DNA from 3 places in the Brevibacterium sediminis genome. Region 1 is predicted to be linked to each of the others. Evidence: predicted binding sites of a transcription regulator. Region 1 holds the regulator's gene; each other region holds the start of a gene.

Region 1 (7,442 bases):
AATATCCACGAAGCGCTCATGCAGCAGCCTTCGGATGAGGTCGAGAATCCGACGCTCTTCCTGGTCATGCAGCCGGGCTACCGGATCGGGGAGCGCATCATCCGCGCCGCCCGCGTTGGTGTCCAGCAGCCGGAGGACTGAGCAGCGACCATGATCGCCGAGGCGGCTGCCTGCCCCGCACGCCGGTTCACCGACGTGCGGGGCCGGGGAACCGCCTCGGCGGCGGTCCGGATCTCCGGGGCATCGCCCCGGGGATGCGGATTGTGAGAGGACAAGTGAATACCCTGATGACAGGATTGATTGGAAGGAAAGGAGGTGCCAGGTGAATACCGGACCTCAGAATGATTGGTTCGACAAGGACTTCTACAAAACCCTCGGCGTCTCCAAGGATGCTTCCGATGCCGAGATCAAGAAGGCCTATCGCAAGCTCGCGCGCAAGTATCACCCGGACGCCAACCCCGGTGATGAGAAGGCCGAGGAGAAGTTCAAGGAGATCGGCCAGGCCCACCAGGTGCTCTCCGACAAGGAATCCCGGGCCCAGTACGATCAGGTTCGCGCCATGGGCGGCGGCGCCAGGTTCAGCGCCGGTTCCGGTGGACCCGGCGGGGCTGCCGGCGGCGGATTCGACGACGTGTTCTCCGACCTCTTCGGAGGCGGCGGACGCACCCGGACCCGCACGACCTACGGCGGTGGGGGAGACGTTCCCCCGGACCTGGCGGATCTGCTCGGCGGATTCGGCGGAGGTTTCGGCGGTGGCGGCGGATACGGCAGCTACCAGCCTCCGGTCAAGGGCGGCGACATCAAGTCGAGCACGACGCTGTCGTTCACCGAAGCCATCGACGGCGCCTCGGTGAAGCTGAACATGCCCGGTGGGAAGCCGCTGACCGTGCGCACCCCGATCGGGGTCAAGGACGGACAGAAGATCCGCCTGGCCGGCAAGGGCAAGGCCAGCCCCAACGGCGGCGAGCCCGGTGACGTCATCCTCACCGTGCACGTGAGCCCGCACCCGGTCTTCACCCGCGATGGTGACAACCTGCGGATGGATCTGCCGATCAGCTTCGACGAGGCGGCCCTCGGCGCCGAGGTCAAGGTGCCGACTCTGGGCGGGATGCCCGTCAAGGTCAAGGTCGCACCGGGTACACCGTCGGGACGGACCCTGCGCGTGCGGGGCAAAGGTGTGAAGACGAAGAAGGGCACCGGCGATCTGCTGGCGACAGTCGAGATCGTGGCGCCGAAGAACCTGTCCAAGGAAGCCAAGCAAGCGGTCGAGTCGTTCAAGGCCGCCACTGAAGGTGAGGACCCACGCGCCGGCTTGCTGGACAAAGCCAAGGCCAGCTGAGGTGGTGAATCACAATGCACATTTCATCGAGTGCGGCGGTGTATGTCATCTCGGTGGCCGCGGATCTGGCGGGCATGCACCCACAGACGCTGCGGCAGTATGACCGACTGGGTCTCGTCTCTCCGGAACGCACTGCGGGCCGGGGCCGGCGTTATTCCGGGAAGGACATCGCCAAGCTGCGACTGATCCAGCAGCTGTCGCAGGACGAGGGAGTCAACCTCGTCGGGATCAAGAAGATCATCGACCTGCAGAATCAGGTCGATGCGCTCAAGAGCCGCAACGAGGAGCTTGAGGACGAGGTTCGGGCACGCCGGTCGGCGCAGGAACGCGATGCGCGTGTCTTCGCGGCCGGAACCGTGGGCGGAGACGTCGTCTCGATCTCGAGGGGACGACGCCCACAGGGTCGCCCTGAGCCGGGAGCTCTGGTGCTGTACAACCGGTACCGACGCGGCTGATCCTGACGAGGCCCGACTGGGACGCTGAGAACAGCGTCGAGGCGGAGTGCGAACCGAACTTTCGGTGCGCACTCCGCCTTTTCGCGTTGCTCGACGAATCCAGTTCATTGCGGCGCAGAAAAGTACACGTGTTGTGCGACACTGACTCTGTGAACGAGAAAGAGAAGGTTCGACAGGTCGCCGACAGTGCCGATTCGGCGGCTCAGGAAGCCGCGGACAGCCGCTGGTTCGAGCGTGTGGCCCGCGCGGGCTTCATTGCCAATGGGTTGGTCCACGCGATCCTCGGTGCGACGGCCGTGACGATCGGCCTGGGGCAGGGCGGCGGCGAAGCCGACCAGGCCGGAGCGGTCGGACAGATCGCTTCACAGCCCTTCGGCCTGGTGCTGATCGTCATCTGCTTCCTCGGCTGTGCGCTGATGGCGTTGTGGTGCTTGGTCAACGCGTTCTTCGGTGCGTCGTCGCTGCGCGGTGCCGGAACTCGCGACCCGCAGGAGAAGCAGGGGAGGAAACAGTGGATCGACTTCTTCTCGACGGTCGGTTCTGCCATTGCCTATGTGGTGGTTGCCGCGACCTTCTCCCAGTTCGTCTTCGGCGGAGGATCGGACTCGGGCAAAGCGAGCTCACAGGCCTCGACGACCGTGGCGAAGGCCCCGGGCGGACTGTATATCCTCATGGCTGCCGGCGCCGTGATTGCGCTCATCGGCATCGTGTTCTGTATCAATGGTCTGCGCCGGAAGTGGAAAGATGAGCTTCGTCGGCCGCGCAGCGCGTTCACCCGCTTCCTCGTCGGGTTCACCGGTGTTGTCGGGTATCTGGGCAAAGGTGCGACGCTGCTGTCGGTGGGCATCCTCATCGTGGTGTCTGCGGCGACCGGTGATCCGGAGGAGTTCACTGGTATCGACGGTGCGCTCAAGGGCATGCGCGATCAGCCGTTCGGGCCGTACCTGCTGTTGGCGGTGGGCTTGGGCCTGGTCCTCTACGGAGTCTTCCTCGCCTTGCGCTCGAGGTACGACCGCATGGATTGAGCAGTCTTCTGCCCGGCGGCAGATGTTTGGCCGCTGATGTTTAGCCGCTGAGATACGAAGAAGGGCGCGAACCCAACTGGGTTCGCGCCCTTCTTCGACTCACGCCCGGCTCAGTCGAGCCGGCACGTTCTCAAGTCGGTCGCCATCAGATCTCAGCGGGATCCTTGGCGACCTTCTTGCGGCGCATGGTCATGGCGACTGCAACTCCACCGATGAGGAGGAGGCCGGCGCCGCCGACGAGGCCGGTCAGCTCGGTACCGGTGCGGGGCAGGTCGCCGCCGTTGCCGGCATCTCCGTTGTCGCCATCGTCGTTTCCACCGTTGCCGTCTTCATCGCCGCCGCCGGCGTTCGAGTCCTCCTCGACCGAGAAGTCACCGATCAGTTCGTCATCGCCGCAGGTGACGGTGACGTCGTATTCGCCGACGTAGGCCGATGCGTTGGAGGCGCTGGTGCCATAGACGTTGACGTTGGCCTTGCCTTCGTCGTCAGCCTGGACGGTCTTGTCGAAGGCGGTGACGCTCGACTCGCCCTTGGGATTGACGAGGAAGCGGACGTCTTCACCGGGTTCGCAGTTCTCGACGGCGAGGGTGACGCCCTTGTCTTCCTTGACGAAGTCAGCAGGCGTGATCGACTCGGGGGAGACGGTCAGCTTGGCTTCTTCAACCGGAGCGGTGGGCTCTTCGGTTTCGTCTTCGGTGATGACGAAGTCCTGAGCCGGGGAGTTGGTTTCCGACTCCTGGTCGACGCCCCAGACGGAGTAGTCGCCGGCCGGAAGCGCTTCGTCGCCCTCGAACTTCAGGGTTGCGGAGATCTTTCCTTCGTCGTCGGCTTCGACTTCCTTGGTCGCGAACGGCGACGTTGCGTTGCCGCCGACGACGGTGACCTTGCTGTTCGGGGTGAAGCCCTCACCGGTGACCTTGATGCCGTTCTCTGCGAACTCGCTCTCCGTGAACTTGTCGGCGTTGAGCGAGACCTTCGGGTCGACCTCGGGAGCCTCGGGCTCGTCTGTGTCGTCGACGACGGAGAAGCTCAGCCCGTCATAGGTGCGCTCCTCGCCATCGCGAGTGATCGTGACGGAGAAGTCGACCTTGCCGTTCTCGATGTCTTCGGCGGGCTGAGTCGAGTAGATGTTGTATTCGAAGGTATCGCCCTCAGCACTTCCTGCTTCGCCGGTGAGCGAATCCGAGATCTTGTCTCCGGCTTCAAGGCCGGTGATCGTGACGACGATTCCCTTGTCCTTGTTGGCGAGATCCTCGGCGGTGATCTCCTTGGGGGAGGTCGTCACCTTCGCCTCGATAGCCTGCGCTTCAGCCTCAGGTGATTCAGACGGAGTGCTCTCCTGGGCGTCGCCGGAGTTCTTGACGACAGTGTGCGCGTAGCTGTCCGAGCTTGGAGCAGCGATGACTGGGGATGCGGCCAGGCCGGTGATGGCGATGGCCACCGCGGGGGCGAGGGCGAGCTTCTTCATGTATTTCCTTAGAAAATTACAGCTGGGTGTGAAGTATTACGAATGTAACAGTAATGCAACATTCACCACACACATAGTTGTGGTCGTTTTGTTCAGCACTGACGTCGGCTCTGTTGCAGAGTTCATTCTTCATTCACCCTGAACACCCGGTTCGTCACAGACTGCAGAACAGTGGGAGGGGCGGCTCAGCGTGTGCTGAGCCGCCCCTCCCACTCGATTCAGGCCATCCGCCTGGCTCGGATCAGAAGCTCGTCGGAGTCTGTCCGAACTTGTTCTTGCGGCCGGTCAGTGCGATCGCGGCGCCACCGACGAGGAGGAGCAGGGCTCCCGTTGTCAGTCCACCGAGGTCGGCACCGGTGCGAGGCAACTGGCTGCCGTCATCTCCGCCGCCGTTGCCAGCATTGCCGTTGTCTCCGCCGTCAGATCCGCCGCCGTTGGCGCCTTCAGTGACCGTGAAGGAGTCCTTCATGGTGTCGTCGCCGCAGGTCGCGGTCGCAGTGTACGCACCGACGTAGGCGGAGACATCCGACGAGGTGCCGAAGACGTTGACGGAGGCATTGCCTTCGTCGTCAGCCTTGACGGTGTTCTCGTAGGCCGTGACGTTGATGCCCTTCGGGTTGACCTCGAAGTGGACGTCTGCGCCGGGCTCGCAGTTCTCGACGGCGAGGGTGACGCCCTTCTTCTCATTGGCGAAGTCCGCCGCCTCGATCGTCTTCGGCGAGACCTTGAAGGTCGCCTCGGCGGGAGCCTCGGTCTCACCGTCGTCTTCGCCGACAACGTTGATGTTGCCGTTGAGAGTCTCCGACTCGGTGCCTTCGCGGTCGATGGTGACGGTGAACGGAACCTTGCCGACCTCGAGGTTCGCGGGGTTGCCTTCGTACCAGAGGTGGAGCTTGTAGTCACCGTCGGCATCTGCGGTCTCACTCTTGCCGGTGAGTGAGTCGGTGATCGTGTCGCCCTTCTTCACGCCGGAGACGGTGACTGTCACGCCCTTGTCCTTGTTGGCGAGATCCGCGGCCGTGATTTCCTTGGGATCGACCTTGAGTGAGGCGTCGATCGGATCGACGGCGTCCTCGTCTTCGTCGGTGACGGTGACCTCGACGGAGTTGCTGGCGGTGCTGGTCTCATCGTCGATGAAAGTCAGCGAGTAGGTGCCGGCTTCGAGAGATTCGGGAGCGGTCACAACGCCTTCGACATCACCGTTTTCGTCAGCGCGCAGTTCGTCAGCCTGCGGTGCGGCGGCACGCTGCGTTGAGACGGCCTCGCCCTTGACGCTGACGGTTCCGTTCGGGGTGAACCCGGATCCGCTGAACTTCAGACCGTCCTTCTTGAAGTCCTCGAGCGAGATCTCCTTCGAGTCGACCTTGACGGTCGGGTCGACCTCGCTGGTTTCGTCGACGACGTTGATGGTGCCGTTGAGGGTCTTTGATTCCTCGTCCTCACGGTCGATGGTGACGGTGAAATCGACGGGGCCCTTTTCGAGATCCGCGGGATCGCCTTTGTAGTAGACGCTGAAGGTGAAATCACCATCGGCTTGCACAGTCTTCTCTTTGCCGGTCAGGCTGTCAGTGACTGTGTCGTCCTTTTCAAGGCCGGTAACAGTGACGTCGACGCCCTTGCTCTCGTCGGCGAGATCTTCTGCGGTGATCTCGTTTGGGGACACCGAGAGTTTGGCGTCGATCGGGGCGGTCCCGTCATCTGCAAACGGGGCGTACGAGAAGCTAGTTGTCTCCGTGACGCTTTGTGCATTCTTGCGCTCGACCTGAACGGCAAGGCTCTGCTGGCCGGAGGTGAGGGACTCGGCGCTCTTGGAGGAGCGCAGCTTCATCGTTGCGGTCGATCCCTGAGCGGTCGTCGCCGGGCCGGTCAGGCCGGACTTGGCGGCGACCTTGTCGCCCTTCTCGAGGCCGGTGACCTTGACGGTCACACCGTCCTCGTGGAGCTCCTCGGCGGTGACTTCACCCGAGGTCACCTGCACCGAGGCATTGATCGGATTGGCCTTGTCCTCGGACTTGTCGTCGTCCTTGGAGTCCTTGTCCTCGTCCTTGGGGGCAGGAGCGGGCTTCGGATCGACCTTCTTCGGAGGCTTCTTTGCCTCGTCCTTCTTGTCTGCCTTGTCCTCGGCGGCCTTCTTCTCATCCGCTTTCTTCTTCTCAGCGGCCTTCTTGGCAGCCTCGGCCTTTTCCTTGGCCTTCTTTTCGGCTGCCGCCTTCTCTGCAGCTGCCTTCTTCTCGGCTTCAGCCTTCTCAGCCGCGGCCTTCTTGGCCTCTTCCTTCTTCTTGGCTTCGGCCTTTGCGGCTTCAACCTTCTTCTGCTCGGCCTTCTGCGTGGAGGCGGACTGGGCAGACGTCGATTCCGCGGCAGCGACCGGGCTCGCGACAAGCCCGGTGAACGCTAGCGCGACTGCCGGCGCGAGGATGATCTTCTTCATTGGAGTGCCTTCAATCTCTGTGGCGAGGGGTGTGATACGGCACTCATCCTAGGTTCTGAGGGTTTTCCAAACTATTTCTGTACGTTTTGTTCAGGTTTAGAAGCGGTAACACTTAGGTGAATTTCTTTAACCGTTTCGTGACCTACTCGTCGGTAAAAGAATGACCGTCAGTGCAGCCTCGGCGAAAGGACGGGTCGACCGCGCGAATTCAGCGTTTGCGAACTAGACAGGCCACGCCTCGGCGCGGATCTGCTTGCGCTGTTCGACGGTGGGCACGCGGACGGTCAGGGCGGAGGGGTCGACCTCCATCTCCAGGTAGGACGACTGTCCCAGCGGGTCTCCGTCGATCTGGATATCGACCTCGTCGCCGGCTTCGATGACGACCTTTCGGCACTTCCGGATGTTCGTGTGCAGCCCGCGTGAGGCTCGGCGGCCGGCGATCGATGCGAGCACGCCGACCCATTGGCCGAGGTTCTTCGGGCTGACGATGAGCACGTCGAGCATGCCGTCGTCGATCACGGCCTGCGGAAGCAGCTGGATGCCTCCCTGCAATCGGCCGCAGTTGCCGCCGAGCACTGAACGCACCCTTGCCGAGATCCGATACTCGTCGTCGAAGGTGACCTTGACATGACTGGGTTTGCCGGTGAGCTTCCGCGATCCCGCTTCGACGTAGGCGAGCCATCCGAGGCGGGCCTTGAGATCGTCATTGGTATCGGCCATGACC
Region 2 (7,442 bases), on a different contig from region 1:
CTTCTTCCGGTTGAACGAATCGCCCAACTTGCCGTAGATCGGCATCATGATCGTCGACGCCAACATGAACGCCGTCGAGACCCACAGCATCTGGTCGACGCCGTTGAGGTCACCGACGATGGTCGGCAGGGCCGTGGCCAGCATGGTCTGGTTGAGCGAGAACATGAACATTGCCAGCATCAGGCCGGTGAATAGCAGGATGACCGACGAGGTCTCGATCTCCGGCTCCTCCTCGGCGCCGTGCTGCTTCTCGGCAGCGGGCACGGTGGCGGTAGTGGTCATTTCAGCCTTTCTAAGAGGGTCAGGAACAGTTCGATCGAGGAGGTGAACGCCTGGTCCACCCGTTCGTCGTCCAATTCGTGTTCGGTGTCGAATCGCGCGGAGGCGAAAGCGTGCTCGAGCGGGATGCTGCACAGCTGCGCGAGCATCCGCGTGGCCCGTGCGGCGGTGTCGTCATCGGCAAAGGTGATTCCGCGACGTTCGATCCGCCGGCGGATGCCGGTGATGATCTGCTCGGAGTAGTGCCGTTTCGTCTCCATGCTGAGCATGCCGAGGTGCGGATGCCGAGCCTGGATCGCGCGCAGCTTCTGCTTGTTCGCCGACCGCGGCAGCAGGAATTCGAACGCGGCGCGGATGGTGAAGGAGAGATCCTCCACCAGACGCTCGCGCCGGGGCTCGAAGTTCTCGATGAATCGCTGCAGAGCGGCGGCGATATCGTCAGAGGTCGTCAGTCCGACGATCGCCATCTCCTTGGTAGGGAAATAGTTGAAGAACGTGCGCGTCGAGACCTCCGCAGCTTCCGCGATCCGAGCCACAGTCACCTCGTCGAGTCCATGATCGAAGACGAGATCGACGGCCGCGGCGTGGATGGACGCGCGGCGCTCACGGGTCTGGCGCTCGCGCAGGGATTCGGTCGGTTCGGAACTCACCAGAAAATTATGCACCTCTTGCAAATTTGCACCAAATGCAGAAATGCATTCAATGCATTTCTCGACGGTGATGTTGTTCACACTCCGTCGTCGGGCGGTCGACAGGTGGGAATATATGTCCGCGTGCACCTGTTGATTGAGTCGTATACGCTCAACTTTGAAAGAGGAGGTCAGCTTTGGCCACATTCTTCGGACCCGCAGGCTCGGGCGGAGACTCGTTCGACGAGTTCCTCGCTCGTTTCCTCCAGGGGCAGACCGGAGCCCGCCGAGGCCGTTCCGTCGACATCAACCGACTGCTGAGCAAGCGCAGCCACGAGGTCATCGAAGCGGCCGCGGAGTTCGCAGGACGACACGGTCAGTCCGAGGTCGACGCGCTCCACATCCTGCGCACCATGGTCGATTCCGAACCCGGAATCTCCGCCGTGCGCCAGGCCGGCGCCGATCCCGAGGCCATCGCCCATGCGATCGAAGAGCGCCTTCCGGCCAGCACCGACACCGAGGCGGATTCCACGCCCACGCTGACCGGTTCGGCCCAGCGCGCCCTGCTCGACGCCTATCAGGTGGCGCGAGCCTTCGGGTCGACCTACATCGATCCCGAACACATGTTCTTCGCCTTCGTGCTCAACCAGGAGATGCCCGCCGGTCGGATCCTCGCCCAGGCAGGCGTCACCCAGGCTGCACTGCAGGCCGGTGCCGAGGCGGCCGAAGCCGCAGGTATGCATCCCGGCCAGGAGGCCGAAGGCGAGGACGGTCAGGAATCCGTGCTGGAGAAGTTCGGTACGGACCTCACCGAGCTCGCAGCCGAAGGCAAACTCGATCCCGTCATCGGCCGCTCGGAGGAGATCGAGCAGACGATCGAGATCCTCGCCCGCCGGACGAAGAACAACCCGGTTCTCCTCGGCGAGGCCGGTGTCGGCAAGACCGCGGTCGCCGAAGGCCTCGCTCAGGCCATCCACTCGGGCGAAGTTCCCAAGCAGCTGCAGGGCAAGCGCATCATCGCACTCGATATGCCCGGAATGCTCGCCGGCACGCGCTACCGCGGTGACTTCGAAGAGCGCCTGACCGGAGCGCTCAACGAGATCGCCGACGACGGGGACATGATCGTCTTCGTCGATGAACTCCACACCCTCGTCGGCGCCGGCGGCAACGGCGAGGCGAACTCGATGGACGCCGGCAACATCCTTAAACCGCGCCTGGCCCGCGGCGATCTGCACATGATCGGCGCGACCACGCTCAAGGAGTACCGCACCATCGAGAAGGATTCGGCTCTCGAGCGTCGCTTCCAGCCGGTGACCGTGGGTGAGCCGAGCGTCGAGGATGCGGTGACGATCATCGACGGGCTGAAGGATCGCTACGCGGAGTTCCACGAGGTCACCTACACTGCCGAGGCGGTCCGTGCGGCCGTGGAGCTGTCGAACCGCTACATCACGGACCGCTTCCTGCCGGACAAGGCCATCGACCTCATCGACCAGGCCGGCGCCCGGATGTCGCTCAGGCGCGGACCCGCGGTCGATATCGACGCGCTCAAGCTCAATCTCTCCGAACTCGAAGCGGAGAAGAAGTCCGCTATCGAGGTGGAGGACTACGAGCGTGCCGGCCGTGTCCGCGATGAGATCAACGAGGTGACCGCTCGGATCGAATCCGCCGAGAACCCGGACGCGGAGGCCGTGAAGACCGCTGCCGCCGAGGCGATCATCGGTGAGCAGGAGATCGCGCATGTGGTCTCCCGGGCCACCGGAATCCCGGCAGCGCGGATGACGCAGAGCCAGAAGGCACGACTGGCGAACATGGAAGAGGTCCTCCACGACCGCGTGGTCGGACAGGACGAAGCCGTGACCGCCGTGTCGCGCGCCATCCGCCGCAGCCAGACCGGTATGGCCGATCCCAACCGTCCCATCGGCAGCTTCCTCTTCCTCGGCCCCACCGGTGTCGGCAAGACTGAGCTGGCGAAGGCTCTGGCGCAGACCCTGTTCGACGACGAGTCGGCCATGATCCGCTTCGATATGAGCGAGTTCGGCGAACGCCACACGGTGTCCCGCCTCGTCGGTGCTCCTCCCGGCTACGTCGGCTACGACGAGGCAGGGCAGCTGACGGAGAAGGTCCGCCGTCGCCCGTATTCGGTCATCCTCCTCGACGAGGTCGAGAAGGCCCATCCGGATGCGTTCAACCTGCTGCCGCAGGTCCTCGACGACGGACGGCTCACCGACGGTCAGGGCCGCACGGTCGACTTCCGCAACACCGTGGTCATCATGACCTCGAACCTCGGCTCCGAGTTCATGTCCGGCACTCCGCTGGGCTTCGCCTCCGGGGCTGCGGGAGACGCGGAGAAGGATCTCAAGGCCAAGGTCATGGGTCGCCTCAAGGAGTTCATGCGGCCGGAGTTCATCAACCGCATCGATGACACCGTGATGTTCTCGCGGCTCGATCGCGAGCAGCTTCGGTCCATCGTCGATCACCAGCTGGCCGCGTCGAAGCAGCGCCTCGAGGCTCAGGGCATCGCCCTCGACGTCTCGGCAGAGGCTCTCGACTGGCTGGCCGATGAAGGCTACGAACCCGAGTTCGGCGCCCGTCCGCTGCGTCGTACGATCCAGCGCGAGCTCGACGACCGCATCGCCGATCTCCTCGTCACCGAGGCGGTCGATGAGGGCGGCACCGTGCGTGCCACGGTCGTTGACGGCGCACTCAAGGTCGTGGCCGGCACCCGCCCGGAGCCGATCATCGCCTGATCACCGAGGCGGCCCTGCACCGGCCGTCGCTTCTCAGCGACGCGTCCGAACCGGAATGAGCCCGGGACGAAAGATTCCGTTCTTTCGTCCCGGGCTCTGTCGTTGCTGCGGGCAGCGTCGCGTCCCGGTTCAGCCGCGGGTGGCAGAGGACTGTTCGGGCTGGGGATCGTTCGCCCCGAGGAGGCGGCTGAGGACGAGCCGTTCGCCGAGCGTCCACGTGGTCGTCGTCGCCAGGTAGAGAGCGGCGGCCAAGGGGACGAAGAGCGCGAAGATCGCGGTGAGGAAGGGCATGAAGCTCAGGGTCTTCATCACTCCGGACAGATCCGGCATCGCCGGAGCATCTGACCCGTTCTTTGCCGGGGGAGCGGTCGGGGTCTCGGGTGTGGCCGGGGTGAGCAGGTGTCGGGAGAACCCCGCGACGACGGCGATGAGGACGACGAGGATGAGGTAGACCGTGATCGCGGTGCCGGTCAGATCGCCGGCGCCGAGCAGTCTGACGAAGCTCGTGTTCAGGGGCAGACCGAAGAGCGTATGACCGAGCAGCTCATTGGCGTGCCCGCCGATCGTCGCATTGATGAAGAGGCCATAGACGGCCATGAGCACTGGGGTCTGTGCCAGCACCGGCAGGCATCCGGCGAAGGGCGAGGCATTCTCCTCTTTGTACAGCTCCATGAGCTTCCGCTGCATGAGTTCGGGCTGCTTCTTGTACTTCGTCTGCAGCTCTTTGATCTTCGGGGCCAGTCGTTTCCGAGTGATGCCTGCCCTGACCTGGGACACCCCGACGGGGATGAGCACGGCGCGGACCAGGACGGTGAGCACGATGACGGCCAGGGCGGCACTGAAGCCGCCGGCGAGCGGTTCGAGAATGTCGCTGATCCCCGTGACCACCGTGTAGGCGGCCTCGACGAGCAGGCGGATGGGCAGGAATTCGTAGATGTTCACAGGTGAGTGTCCTTCGGACAGGGCGCACTGAGGCGCGGTTGAATGGGCCGTTGAAGGCCATCACCGTGACGATTGATGACAATTGCCCGCGCCGAGGCGGGGAGACGTTCCGTACGGAACAGGTCGTTCAGGCGATGGCGTGAACGACGGAAGAGGGGGCTCTGGGCAGAGCCGTACCCGGAGTCCCGGGCTCCTCCGGCATGCGGAATTCGCGGATGCTTCGGCGCGTGTCCGGCAGAGACGGCGGGCGTGCCGACAGCGAGAGCACACGCAGCAGAGCCATGCTCGCCCATGCGGCGATCGGCGTCAGCAGGGCCGCGCCGAGAAGAGCCAGGACGATGAGATGAGTGGGGGACTGGGGAACGACCGAGTCGAGGTCGGAAGAGAGTACGACGACGAGCAGCTGCAGAGTCAGCCACATATTCGCCATCATCTCGTCCCCTTCCCGGTGCGTCGATGCTAGCACGTGGGCCTGTGCGGGCGGTTCAGTGAAACGGAGTCCGTCCGCTCACAGCGGCAGACGTCTGCGCCGAGCGGATCAGGGTTCCCCACTCCCACCGGCACTGCCAGTGTGGACGCATGTTCACTCTCAACTCTTCGCCCCACAGCCGACCACCTCTGTTCTCCGACTCCGACGAGGCCGACGCGGCCACCGCGATCCCCGAATCCCAGCGAATGCTCTACGCCTACCGGTCCGTCGTCTTCAACGGCGAACTGCGCGACGAGAACGGAATGGAGATCATCTCCCGACTCGTCCTCCTCTCCGCCGAGGACCCGCGCTCCGATATCCACCTGTGGATCAACTCTCCCGGAGGCTCCGTGCCGATGATGCACGCGATCGCCGACACCATCGCCGCTCTGCCCAACGACGTGGTCACGATCGCCTTCGGGTGGGCCGCCTCGGCGGGACAATTCGTTCTCAGCATGGGAACGCCCGGACGACGCCTCGCCCTGCCCCACGCTCGCATCCTCCTCCACCAAGGATCGAGCGGAATCGGCGGAGCCGCCGCCGACATCGAACTCCAGGGCGATGACCTCCGATCGGTCAGAGACACCGTCCTGCACCGGATCGCCGAGGCAACCGGAAAGACCTACGACCGCATCTTCGAAGACTCCCTGCGCGACCGGTGGTTCACCGCCGAGGAGGCGATTGAGTACGGACTCATCGATCGCGTCATCGACTCCCCGTCCGACCTGCGAGCTCAGATCGGAGGAAGCCGATGAGCCAGTACACGATCCCCAACGTCGTCGACCGAACCGGTGGCAGCGAGAAGATCGTCGACGTCTACTCGCATCTGCTCGGCAACCGCATCGTCTACCTCGGCGTGCCCATCGACGACGGCGTGGCGAACACGATCATCGCGCAGCTGCTCCACCTCGATTCGAGCAGCCGGGACCTGCCGATCAGCATGTACATCAATTCCCCGGGCGGCTCCCTGACCGCGATGACGGCGATCTTCGACGCAATGCACCACATCGGCGCGCCCGTGGCCACCACCTGCGTCGGGCAGGCCGTCGCCGATGCGGCCGTGCTCCTGGCCGCCGGAGAACCCGGCCAGCGGGCCATGCTCGCCCACGCCCGCGCCGTGCTGCGCCAGCCGCATGCCGAAGGAGCGCGCGGCACGATCCCCGACCTCATCGTCGCCGCAGACGAAATCGTCCGGCAACGGCGGGACATCGAAGAGATGCTCGCCGACAGCACCGGTCGGACCCCGGAGCAGATCCACCGTGACTTCGATCGCGACCTCGTCCTCGACGCGAAGGCGGCACGGGACTTCGGACTCGTCGACGTCATCCTCTGACCGCGTACTCTCACCGAGGTGGGTCGAGATACTCCCCGAGGATGACGACGGCGTCCGGTCCGGGTCGCTACGATCGGAGAATGAGACCGGACCGTCCAGACCGCCGCGCGCGCAGGCGAGTCGTCCTGCTCACCGTCGCCGCAGCGGTGCTGCAGCTGCCGTTCGCCATCGTCCTCGCCGCGGCGACCGAGACGTCTGCGGCCGCGATGATCATCCGCATCGGCACCGCGGTCCTCTCACCGGCGATCTTCCTCTTCGCAGCGCGGTGGCCCGGACCGCGCGTGGCCGTACTGGCAGGGCTCGTCCTCCTCGACGTCCTCGTGTGGGCGGCGGTGACGCCCGATCCGGGCCCTGGCGGATTCGGCATGGGACCGGGTGCGTGGAGCGACCGCGGTCCCTGGTCGCCCGCAGAGGCCGGGCCCGGGACGACGCCGTTCTATGCCGCCTTCCTCTTCGCCGTCGTCGCCGCGATCGTCCGTGGAAAGGCATTCTGGGCGATCGCCTCGGCGGCGGGAGTATGGGCGGGCTGCCTGCTACTGGGTCCCCTGCTGGGAATCGACTGGTCGGTAGGGCGGGTGGTCTCGGCGACGATGGGACTCGCCATCGCCGTGGGCATCGGCGCATTCGTCCGCCGGCGCAGCGAGCTCCGTCGCCAGGAGGCAGCCCGACAGAGCGCACGCCACGCCGAGGTCGTCCAGGCCGAACGACTGCGCATCGCCCGGGACCTCCACGACGTCCTCGGCCATGCTCTGTCCCAGATCAACGTCCAAGCCGGAGTCGGCGAACACCTCATCGACCGCGATCCGGAACAGGCACGGTCCGCACTCGCGGCCATCAGAGAACTCAGCCGCACAGGGCTCAACGAAGTGCGCACCGTGCTGCACACGATGCGCTCCGACACCGGTGCTGCGGAAGCCTCAGGACCGGCGCCCTTGGCTCCGGTCCTCGGGCTCGACGCCGTTCCGGCGCTGGTCTCCCGCCTCGTCGGCTCCACTGACATCAGGGTGGACGACCGGCGGGCCACAGACTCCGAGGGAGTGAGA
Region 3 (7,442 bases), on a different contig from region 1:
TGTCGAACACGGACGGGTGCGCCTTCTCGACCTCGTCGAGCAGCACGACAGAGTACGGGCGACGGCGGACCGCCTCGGTGAGTTGGCCGCCCTCGTCGTATCCGACGTAACCCGGAGGTGCACCGACGAGGCGGGACACGGTGTGCTTCTCACCGTATTCGCTCATATCGATCCTGATCAGGGCTTTCTCGTCGTCGAAGAGGAAGTCCGCGAGAGATTTCGCGAGCTCCGTCTTGCCGACGCCGGTGGGTCCGAGGAACAGGAACGAACCGGTCGGGCGATCCGGGTCGGCGACCCCGGCCCGCGAACGGCGGATGGCGTCGGAGACCGCGGCGACGGCGTTCTTCTGCCCGATGAGACGCTCACCGAGGATGCCCTCGGCTCCCAGCAGCTTCTCGACCTCGCCCTGGACGAGGCGTCCGGCGGGGATGCCCGTCCACGAGGAGACCACCTCGGCGATGTCGTTGCTCGAGACCTTGTCCGAGACCATCTGATCGGAATTCGCTCCCGCCTCGGCCTGGGCCTCGGCGGCTTCGGCCTCGGCGATCTCCTTCTGCACGGCAGGGATCTCGCCGTAGAGCAGACGGGATGCGGTCTCGAGGTCCGTGTCGCGCTGAGCTTTCTCGGCGGCCGAACGCAGCTCGTCGAGCTTCGTCTTCAACTCACCGACCCGGTTGAGGCCGGCACGCTGGGACTCCCAGGTCGCCTCGAGTCCGCGCAGCTCCTCCTCCTTGTCGGCGAGATCGGCACGCAGGGCGCTCAACCGCTCGATCGACGCGGAGTCGGTCTCCTTAGCCAGGGCCATGTCCTCCATCTTCAGGCGGTCCACGGCGCGGCGGAGCTCATCGATCTCGACCGGAGCCGAATCGATCTCCATCCGCAGGCGGGAAGCCGCCTCGTCGACGAGGTCGATGGCCTTGTCCGGCAGCTGCCTGCCGGTGATGTACCGGTTCGACATCGTTGCGGCCGCGACCAGGGCGCCGTCGTTGATCGAGACCTTGTGGTGAGCTTCGTAGCGTTCCTTGAGCCCGCGCAGAATCGCGATCGTGTCCTCGACGCTGGGCTCACCGACGAAGACCTGCTGGAACCGGCGCTCCAGAGCGGGATCCTTCTCGATGTTCTCGCGGTATTCGTCCAACGTGGTGGCACCGATCATCCGCAGCTCACCGCGGGCGAGCATCGGCTTGAGCATATTGCCTGCGTCCATCGAGGAGTCTCCGCCGGCACCGGCACCGACGATCGTGTGGAGCTCGTCGATGAAGGTGATGATCCGACCGTCGGCGTTCTTGATCTCCTCGAGCACGGCCTTGAACCGCTCCTCGAACTCACCGCGGTACTTCGCGCCGGCGACCATGGCGGACAGGTCGAGGCTGATGAGCGTCTTGTCGCGCAGCGATTCGGGCACGTCTCCGGCCACGATCCGCTGGGCCAGGCCTTCGACGACGGAGGTCTTGCCGACGCCGGGTTCACCGATGAGAACGGGGTTGTTCTTCGTCCTCCGCGAGAGCACCTGGACGACGCGGCGAACCTCTTTGTCGCGGCCGATCACCGGGTCGAGCTTGCCTTCCCGGGCGACGGCGGTGAGATCGATGCCGAACTTCTCCAGCGACTGCATCGTCTCCTCGGGGTTCTCCGAAGTGACCTTCTTTCCGGCACGCAGTTCGGGCAGGGCCGCGAGCAGTGCGTCCCTGTTGGCCCCATTCGCGCGCAGCGCCTCACCGGCGCCGTCCTTGCCGGCCGCAGCGGCGAGCAGCAGGTGTTCGGTCGAGACGAACTGGTCGCCGAGGGCCGTCATCTCCTCCTGTGCGAGGTTCATCATCTCCAGGCCGGCGCGGGAGAGTCCCGGCTGGCTGACGGTGGAACCGCTGACGGTGGGGAATCCGCTGATCACGGACTCGATGGACCGCAGCACGGTCTGCGGGTCGGCACCGACCTTCGTCAGCAGGGTCGCGGCGAGCGAATCGGGCTGGCCGAGCAGGGCCGCGACGAGGTGGGCCGGTTCGATCTGATTGTTCTTCCGGGCGACGACGTCGTTGACCGCAGTCTGCAGCGCCTCCCGGGATTTGGTTGTCATCTGTGCGTCCATGTACGCATCTCCTTCTCAAATTCTGTGCTGATTTCAGCTCTCGAAAAGAACAACACCGACAAAGTTGAGTCTATTCCGCTCAACTTTGAAAATCGAGAAGAACTTCGCCGAGGCGGCCCGCCCGGATACGTGTCCCTGTCCAGCCGGGACCGGCCCGGAAACCTGCCCGGCCGGGACCGGCCCGCCCCTACCTCGTGATGACCGATTGGAGGTCGAAGCGGTGGAGCACGCGGTCGGCGATCTCCGGATCGGTGCCGCGTTCGCGCCGGGCCTTGAGCACCTCGGCGCGCGCGGACTGCATGGCCTTCTTCTGCACGGCCAGCATCTGCTCCCGGTGTTCCTTGAACGCCATCGCCTGCTCCGAGCTCGCCTGGTCATCGGTGGTTCCGCTGAGCTGATCGTGCAGGACTTTGAACCTCGCCCGCAGGGGTTCGATGACGTCGTCGGGCAGACTGTCATCGTTCTTGATCTCGCGCATCGCAGCCTTGTAGGCACGCAGAGCGATGTCCCTGGTCGCCTGATGTTCCTTCTCCGCCTCGTCGTCGATGCCGAGGAGAGCGACGACGGTCGGAAAGCTCAGGCCCGCCAGCACCAGAGTGAGCAGCAGGACCACCGCGGCCGCGACGACGACATAGGACCGCCCGGGGAACGGGGCACCGGAACTCGTCGTGGCCGGGATCGACAGCGCCAAGGCGACCGTGGCGAGGCCGCGCATCCCGCCCCAGGTCATCAGCGTGGCATCGCGGACGCTCAAAGGTGCGGCATCCGGATCCTCCTCGCGTCTCTTGCGTTCGATGACAGTGCCGAGCAGCAGCCAGACGAAGCGGACGGCGACGACGATGAGAGCGATGAGCGCGCCGACGAGCAGCGCTCGCCCGAGGTCGGCGTGTTCGGATTCGACGATGAGACGCAGATCGAGGCCGATGAGTCCGAAGGCGATTCCGGTGATGAGCATCTCGAGGACCTGCCACGTCGAGTTCTGCGTCACCCGCTCCGCCGAGTTCCCCTCGACATCGCGGCGCCGCACTTCGAGGGCGGCCACGACGACGGCGATGACCCCGCTGGCGTGGAAGTGCTCGGCCACGAGGTAGACGCCGAAGGGCAGGACGAGCATGAGGGAGGACCGAGCGATCGTGTGATCGATCTTCTCCATCACCCACCAGGCGGCGAAGGACAGCACCAGGCCGACGATGATCGCCACGACGGCGGAGACGACGAACGACACGGCCAGATCTGCGTAGTCCACCTCGGTGCCGGCCAATACTGCGGCCATTGCGGTCTGGAAGATGACCAGGGAGGCGGCATCGTTGAACAGACCTTCGCTCTGCAGGGTCGACATGATGCGGCGGGGGATCGACACGGTGCTGGCCACGGCTTCGACAGCGACCGGGTCGGGTGGGGCGAGCATGGCGCCGAGCGCGATGGCCGCGGCGATGGTGATTCCGGGGACGAGGAAGACCGCGGACCCGGCGACGGCGGCCACGGTCACACCGACGAGAGCCACGGACATGCCGAGGATCGTGCGCCACCGGATCGCGAACAGCGCCCACGATGTCTTCTGTGCGGCGGCGAAGAGCAGGGGCGGCAGGAAGAGAGGGAGGACGAGCTCCGGATCGATGGCCACCTCGGCGAAGGTGGGGATGAACGCACCGGCGATGCCGATGAGGACCATGAGCGCCGGCCACGGGAGCTTGAGCTTCTGCCCCAATCCGACCACCACCGAGGTGGCGGCACCGAATCCGATGATCATCAGCAGTGTGGTCATGCCAGTCCCTCCGAATCGCTCCCACCGGGGCAGATGTGTCCGGAGGCGGGCGGAAATCGTCTGCGCAGATTCCGCGCCGGGCCCGGCGACCTTTGGCAGAATGAGGCTATGTCGGAATCAATTGTATTCGCGCAGCTCGACGACGGAGTCGCCTCCGTGACGATCAACCGGCCGTCCACGCGCAACGCACTGTCGCGTGAGGTCATGGAAGACCTCATCGACACCCTCACCGAGGTGGCCGACCGCACCGATGTGCGCGCGGTCATCCTCATCACCGCCGGTCATGTGTTCAGCTCCGGTCATGACCTCACCGAGATCCGCGGGGCAGATCTGGAGACGCAGCAGACCACGTTCGACGCCTGTGCCCGACTGATGCAGCTCATCCGATCCATCCCACAGCCGGTCATCGCACAGGTGCAGGGTGTGGCCACGGCGGCCGGCTGCCAGCTGGTGGCGACCTGCGATCTGGCCGTTGCCGCCGAGTCCGCCAGATTCGCAACTCCGGGAGTGAAGATCGGTCTGTTCTGTTCGACCCCGATGGTGGCCCTCTCCCGGGCGGTGCCGGCGAAGCAGGCGATGCGGATGCTGCTGACCGGTGATTTCGTGAGTGCACAGGATGCGCTGAAGTTCGGTCTCGTCTCCGATGTCGTCGCCGACGCCGACCTCGAGTCCGCCACCTTGGAATTGGCTCTCAAAGTCGCGTCCGCCTCGTCGGCTACAGTTGCCCTAGGAAAGGCCGCGTTCTACGAACAGCGGGAGCTGCCTGTGGCCGACGCCTACGCGCGGATGTCGCAGGTGATGGCGGACAATGCCGTCGCGGCCGATGCGCAGGAAGGGATCGACGCCTTCCTGACGAAGAGGGAGCCGCAGTGGCAGCACCGCCGCTGAGGCGGTGGGCGTGAAGATGAGAGAGGGAACGTCGTGGCGGTGATAGTGACCGGAGCCAGCGGCTTCATCGGTGGTGCCATTGCACGGGCGCTCGCCGAAAGGGACGAAACGGTCTACGCGCTGTCCCGGCGAGATCCCGAGATCCCCGGGGTGAACTTCCAACACTGGGACATCACCGAACCTGCGTCCGCGTCGGTGACCTCCCTGGCCAAGAATGTGACCGCGGTCTTCCACTGTGCCGGAATCGCCTCCGTCAGCGCCGATGACGACGCTCTCTACAACGTGAAGGTGACGGGCACACGTCATGTCCTCGATGCGTTTCCGAAGGCCCGCATCGTGCACGTGTCCTCGACGACGGTGTACTCCGAGTCCGAACCCCACGCCGAGCTGTGGGAGGAAGCCGGTCCGAAGGACCCCAACGACTTCGCCGACGCGTACTCTCGCACCCATGCTCTCGCCGAGCAGCTCGTCATGAGGCTCCGTCCCGATGCTGCGATCCTGCGTCCCGCGGCCGTCTACGGTCCGGGGGAGACGATGCTCATGCCGTTCCTGTCGCGGATGTCGAAGAAGGGTGTGCTGCGGCTGCCCGGCGGCGGCAGGCAGAAGATCACCCTGACGCATGTCGACAATGTGGTGCGGGCCGCGCTCGCCTGCCTCGACGTGCCTTCGGCGGCGGGTCCCTTCAATATCGGTGATCCGATTCCGTACCGGCTCAAAGAGGCTGTGGTCACTCACTTCGCTCGGATGGGCTATGACCAGGTCGTCATCGAGGGGGTCGCGAAGGACAAGGCGCTGGTGTCGGCGAAGCTCGGACTCAAGATCAAGGGCGTGTTCAAGCGCGGGGACCGAGCGAAGCTCTTCCTCGTCAGATACCTGCAGTCGGATCGGACGTACAATCTGTCCCGGCAGCAGCGGGTGCTCGGCATCTCGACCACCCAACACCTCATCCCGTCCCGCCTGCAGTAGGGCGCTGGGGCCCAGCGACCAGGTTCAGCGCTTCAGCCGGACATCAGCGGTACAGCAATCCGCCGGACCCGGCGACTGAGACGCCTACCGCTTGAGCCCGTGCTGGGCGGCGACGATCTTCGACACGAGTTCGCGGGGAAGCGCACGCCCCAGCAGGAACGGCAGCGGTGCTCTGCTGCCGACGGCGTAGAACTCCCGCGGCCTCGGCGCGATGATCGCATCGACGATCGTGGCCGCAACCTTGGCGGCCGGAATGCCGCCGCGCTCGTTGGCGTCGAGGTGCTCGAGCATCGTCGTCACGTCCTGCGTATAGGGCGACCCCTCTTCGAGGTACTTCGTCCGCCGCAGCCCGATACCCGTGGCGATCGATCCCGGTTCGACGGTGCTCACCCATACGCCGAAGGGGGAGAGCTCCTGCCGAGCCGCCGTGGCGAAAGCGCGCAGAGCCGCCTTCGCCGCAGAGTACGAACTGCGGTGGGCCAAAGGGAAGCTGGCGAGCATCGACCCGACCATGATGATGCGTCCCGCACGCCGCGCACGCATCCCGGGCAGGACGAGTTGGCTCAGTCGAACCGGTCCGAACACGTTCGTACGGAAGAGCCGTTCGACGGCATCGGCCGGCAGCTCTTCGAACGGACCCGACTGGCTCTCACCGGCATTGTTGATGAGCACGTCGATGCCGTCGAGCGGGCCGAGTTCCTCGAGCTCTGTGGCCAGTCGGTCCGGACCATCCGGGTCGGCGAGGTCCAGCGGAAGATACCTGACACCGGGGATCCGGTCGGCAGGGGAGATGCGGTCCGGGTTCCGGCTGGTTGCCAGCACCGTGCAGCCTTTCGCCGCCAGCGCCTCGGCGACGGCTCGACCGATTCCCGAGGTGCCGCCGGTGACCAAGACTGTGAGTTCAGTGCGCTGCATACCACCGGTCACGAGTGCGCTGCTTCGCCTCTAGCAGACCCGCTTTCCGGTCGCAGAGAGGTCACCGCACGGCCGGCCTGCTCGGCGGCAGCGCGTCCGGCGCGGAGGCCGGAGAAGATGCACCCGCCGAGGAACGTTCCCTCGAGCGCGTTGTACCCGTGCATTCCGCCGCCCCCGAAACCGGTGACCTCGCCGGCGGCGTAGAGGCCCGGGATCGGTGTGCGCTCAGCCTCGCGACCTCGCTCCTCACCAGCGCCGGATCCCGCCAGCACCTGCCCGTCGAGGTTCGTCTCCAGCCCGCCGAGGGTCTTGCGTGACAGCAGGCTCAGACGCACCGCGATGAGCGGACCGTGTGCCGGGTCGAGGATCTTGTGCGGTTTGACCGCGCGCACGATCTTATCGCCCAGATAGGACCGCGCATTGTGGATGGCCTGGACCTGCGCGTCCTTCGAAAAAGCGTGCTCGGTCTGCCGGTCCCGCTGCCGGATCTGCTCAACGAGGTGGTCGTGTTCGATGACCGGTCCGCGGGAGCGTTCGTTCATTCCCGCCACCAGTTCCTCGGTGGTCTCGGCCACGACGAAGTCGGAGCCGTACTTCTTGAAGGCCTCGATCGGTCCCGGCGCATCGGAGGAGCGCACCCGATCGAGCGTGATCCGGATGTCCTTCTCCGTGAGGTCCGGGTTCTGCTCCGAACCGGAGAGCGCGAATTCCTTGCGGATGATCGACTCGTTGAGTACGAACCATGAATAGTCGTGCCCGGTCTCAAGGATCGTGCGCATCGTCCGATTCGTATCGAAGCCCGGATAGTTCGGCGCCGGGAAA

The links. Region 1 encodes HspR, which represses chaperone genes until heat shock. Its sites were predicted from a motif close to AAGTTGAGTCNNNNNGACTCAACTT; they were not measured.
Region 2: a site for HspR is predicted at 1,063-1,087, ahead of KTJ89_RS05410 (ATP-dependent Clp protease ATP-binding subunit). Genes of this name have one in related genera too.
Region 3: a site for HspR is predicted at 2,148-2,172, ahead of clpB (ATP-dependent chaperone ClpB). Genes of this name have one in related genera too.

Annotation. Positions count from the first base shown of each region.
Region 1 covers NZ_JAHQRN010000003.1:96,047-103,488, forward strand. Annotated here, with positions in the region: gene KTJ89_RS07795 (nucleotide exchange factor GrpE) at 1-141, shown strand, start outside; gene KTJ89_RS07800 (DnaJ C-terminal domain-containing protein) at 323-1,339, shown strand; gene KTJ89_RS07805 (heat shock protein transcriptional repressor HspR) at 1,354-1,794, shown strand; gene KTJ89_RS07810 (DUF1206 domain-containing protein) at 1,944-2,819, shown strand; gene KTJ89_RS07815 (lipoprotein 17-related variable surface protein) at 2,965-4,287, opposite strand; gene KTJ89_RS07820 (hypothetical protein) at 4,529-6,718, opposite strand; gene KTJ89_RS07825 (diacylglycerol/lipid kinase family protein) at 6,941-7,442, opposite strand, start outside.
Region 2 covers NZ_JAHQRN010000002.1:230,979-238,420, forward strand. Annotated here, with positions in the region: gene KTJ89_RS05400 (DHA2 family efflux MFS transporter permease subunit) at 1-282, opposite strand, end outside; gene KTJ89_RS05405 (TetR/AcrR family transcriptional regulator) at 279-929, opposite strand; gene KTJ89_RS05410 (ATP-dependent Clp protease ATP-binding subunit) at 1,106-3,655, shown strand; gene KTJ89_RS05415 (YidC/Oxa1 family membrane protein insertase) at 3,785-4,597, opposite strand; gene KTJ89_RS05420 (hypothetical protein) at 4,725-5,030, opposite strand; gene KTJ89_RS05425 (ClpP family protease) at 5,177-5,821, shown strand; gene KTJ89_RS05430 (ClpP family protease) at 5,818-6,399, shown strand; gene KTJ89_RS05435 (sensor histidine kinase) at 6,480-7,442, shown strand, end outside.
Region 3 covers NZ_JAHQRN010000007.1:62,974-70,415, reverse strand. Annotated here, with positions in the region: gene clpB (ATP-dependent chaperone ClpB) at 1-2,086, opposite strand, end outside; gene KTJ89_RS15595 (Na+/H+ antiporter) at 2,274-3,851, opposite strand; gene KTJ89_RS15590 (enoyl-CoA hydratase) at 3,960-4,739, shown strand; gene KTJ89_RS15585 (NAD-dependent epimerase/dehydratase family protein) at 4,773-5,705, shown strand; gene KTJ89_RS15580 (SDR family oxidoreductase) at 5,790-6,632, opposite strand; gene KTJ89_RS15575 (FAD-binding dehydrogenase) at 6,629-7,442, opposite strand, start outside.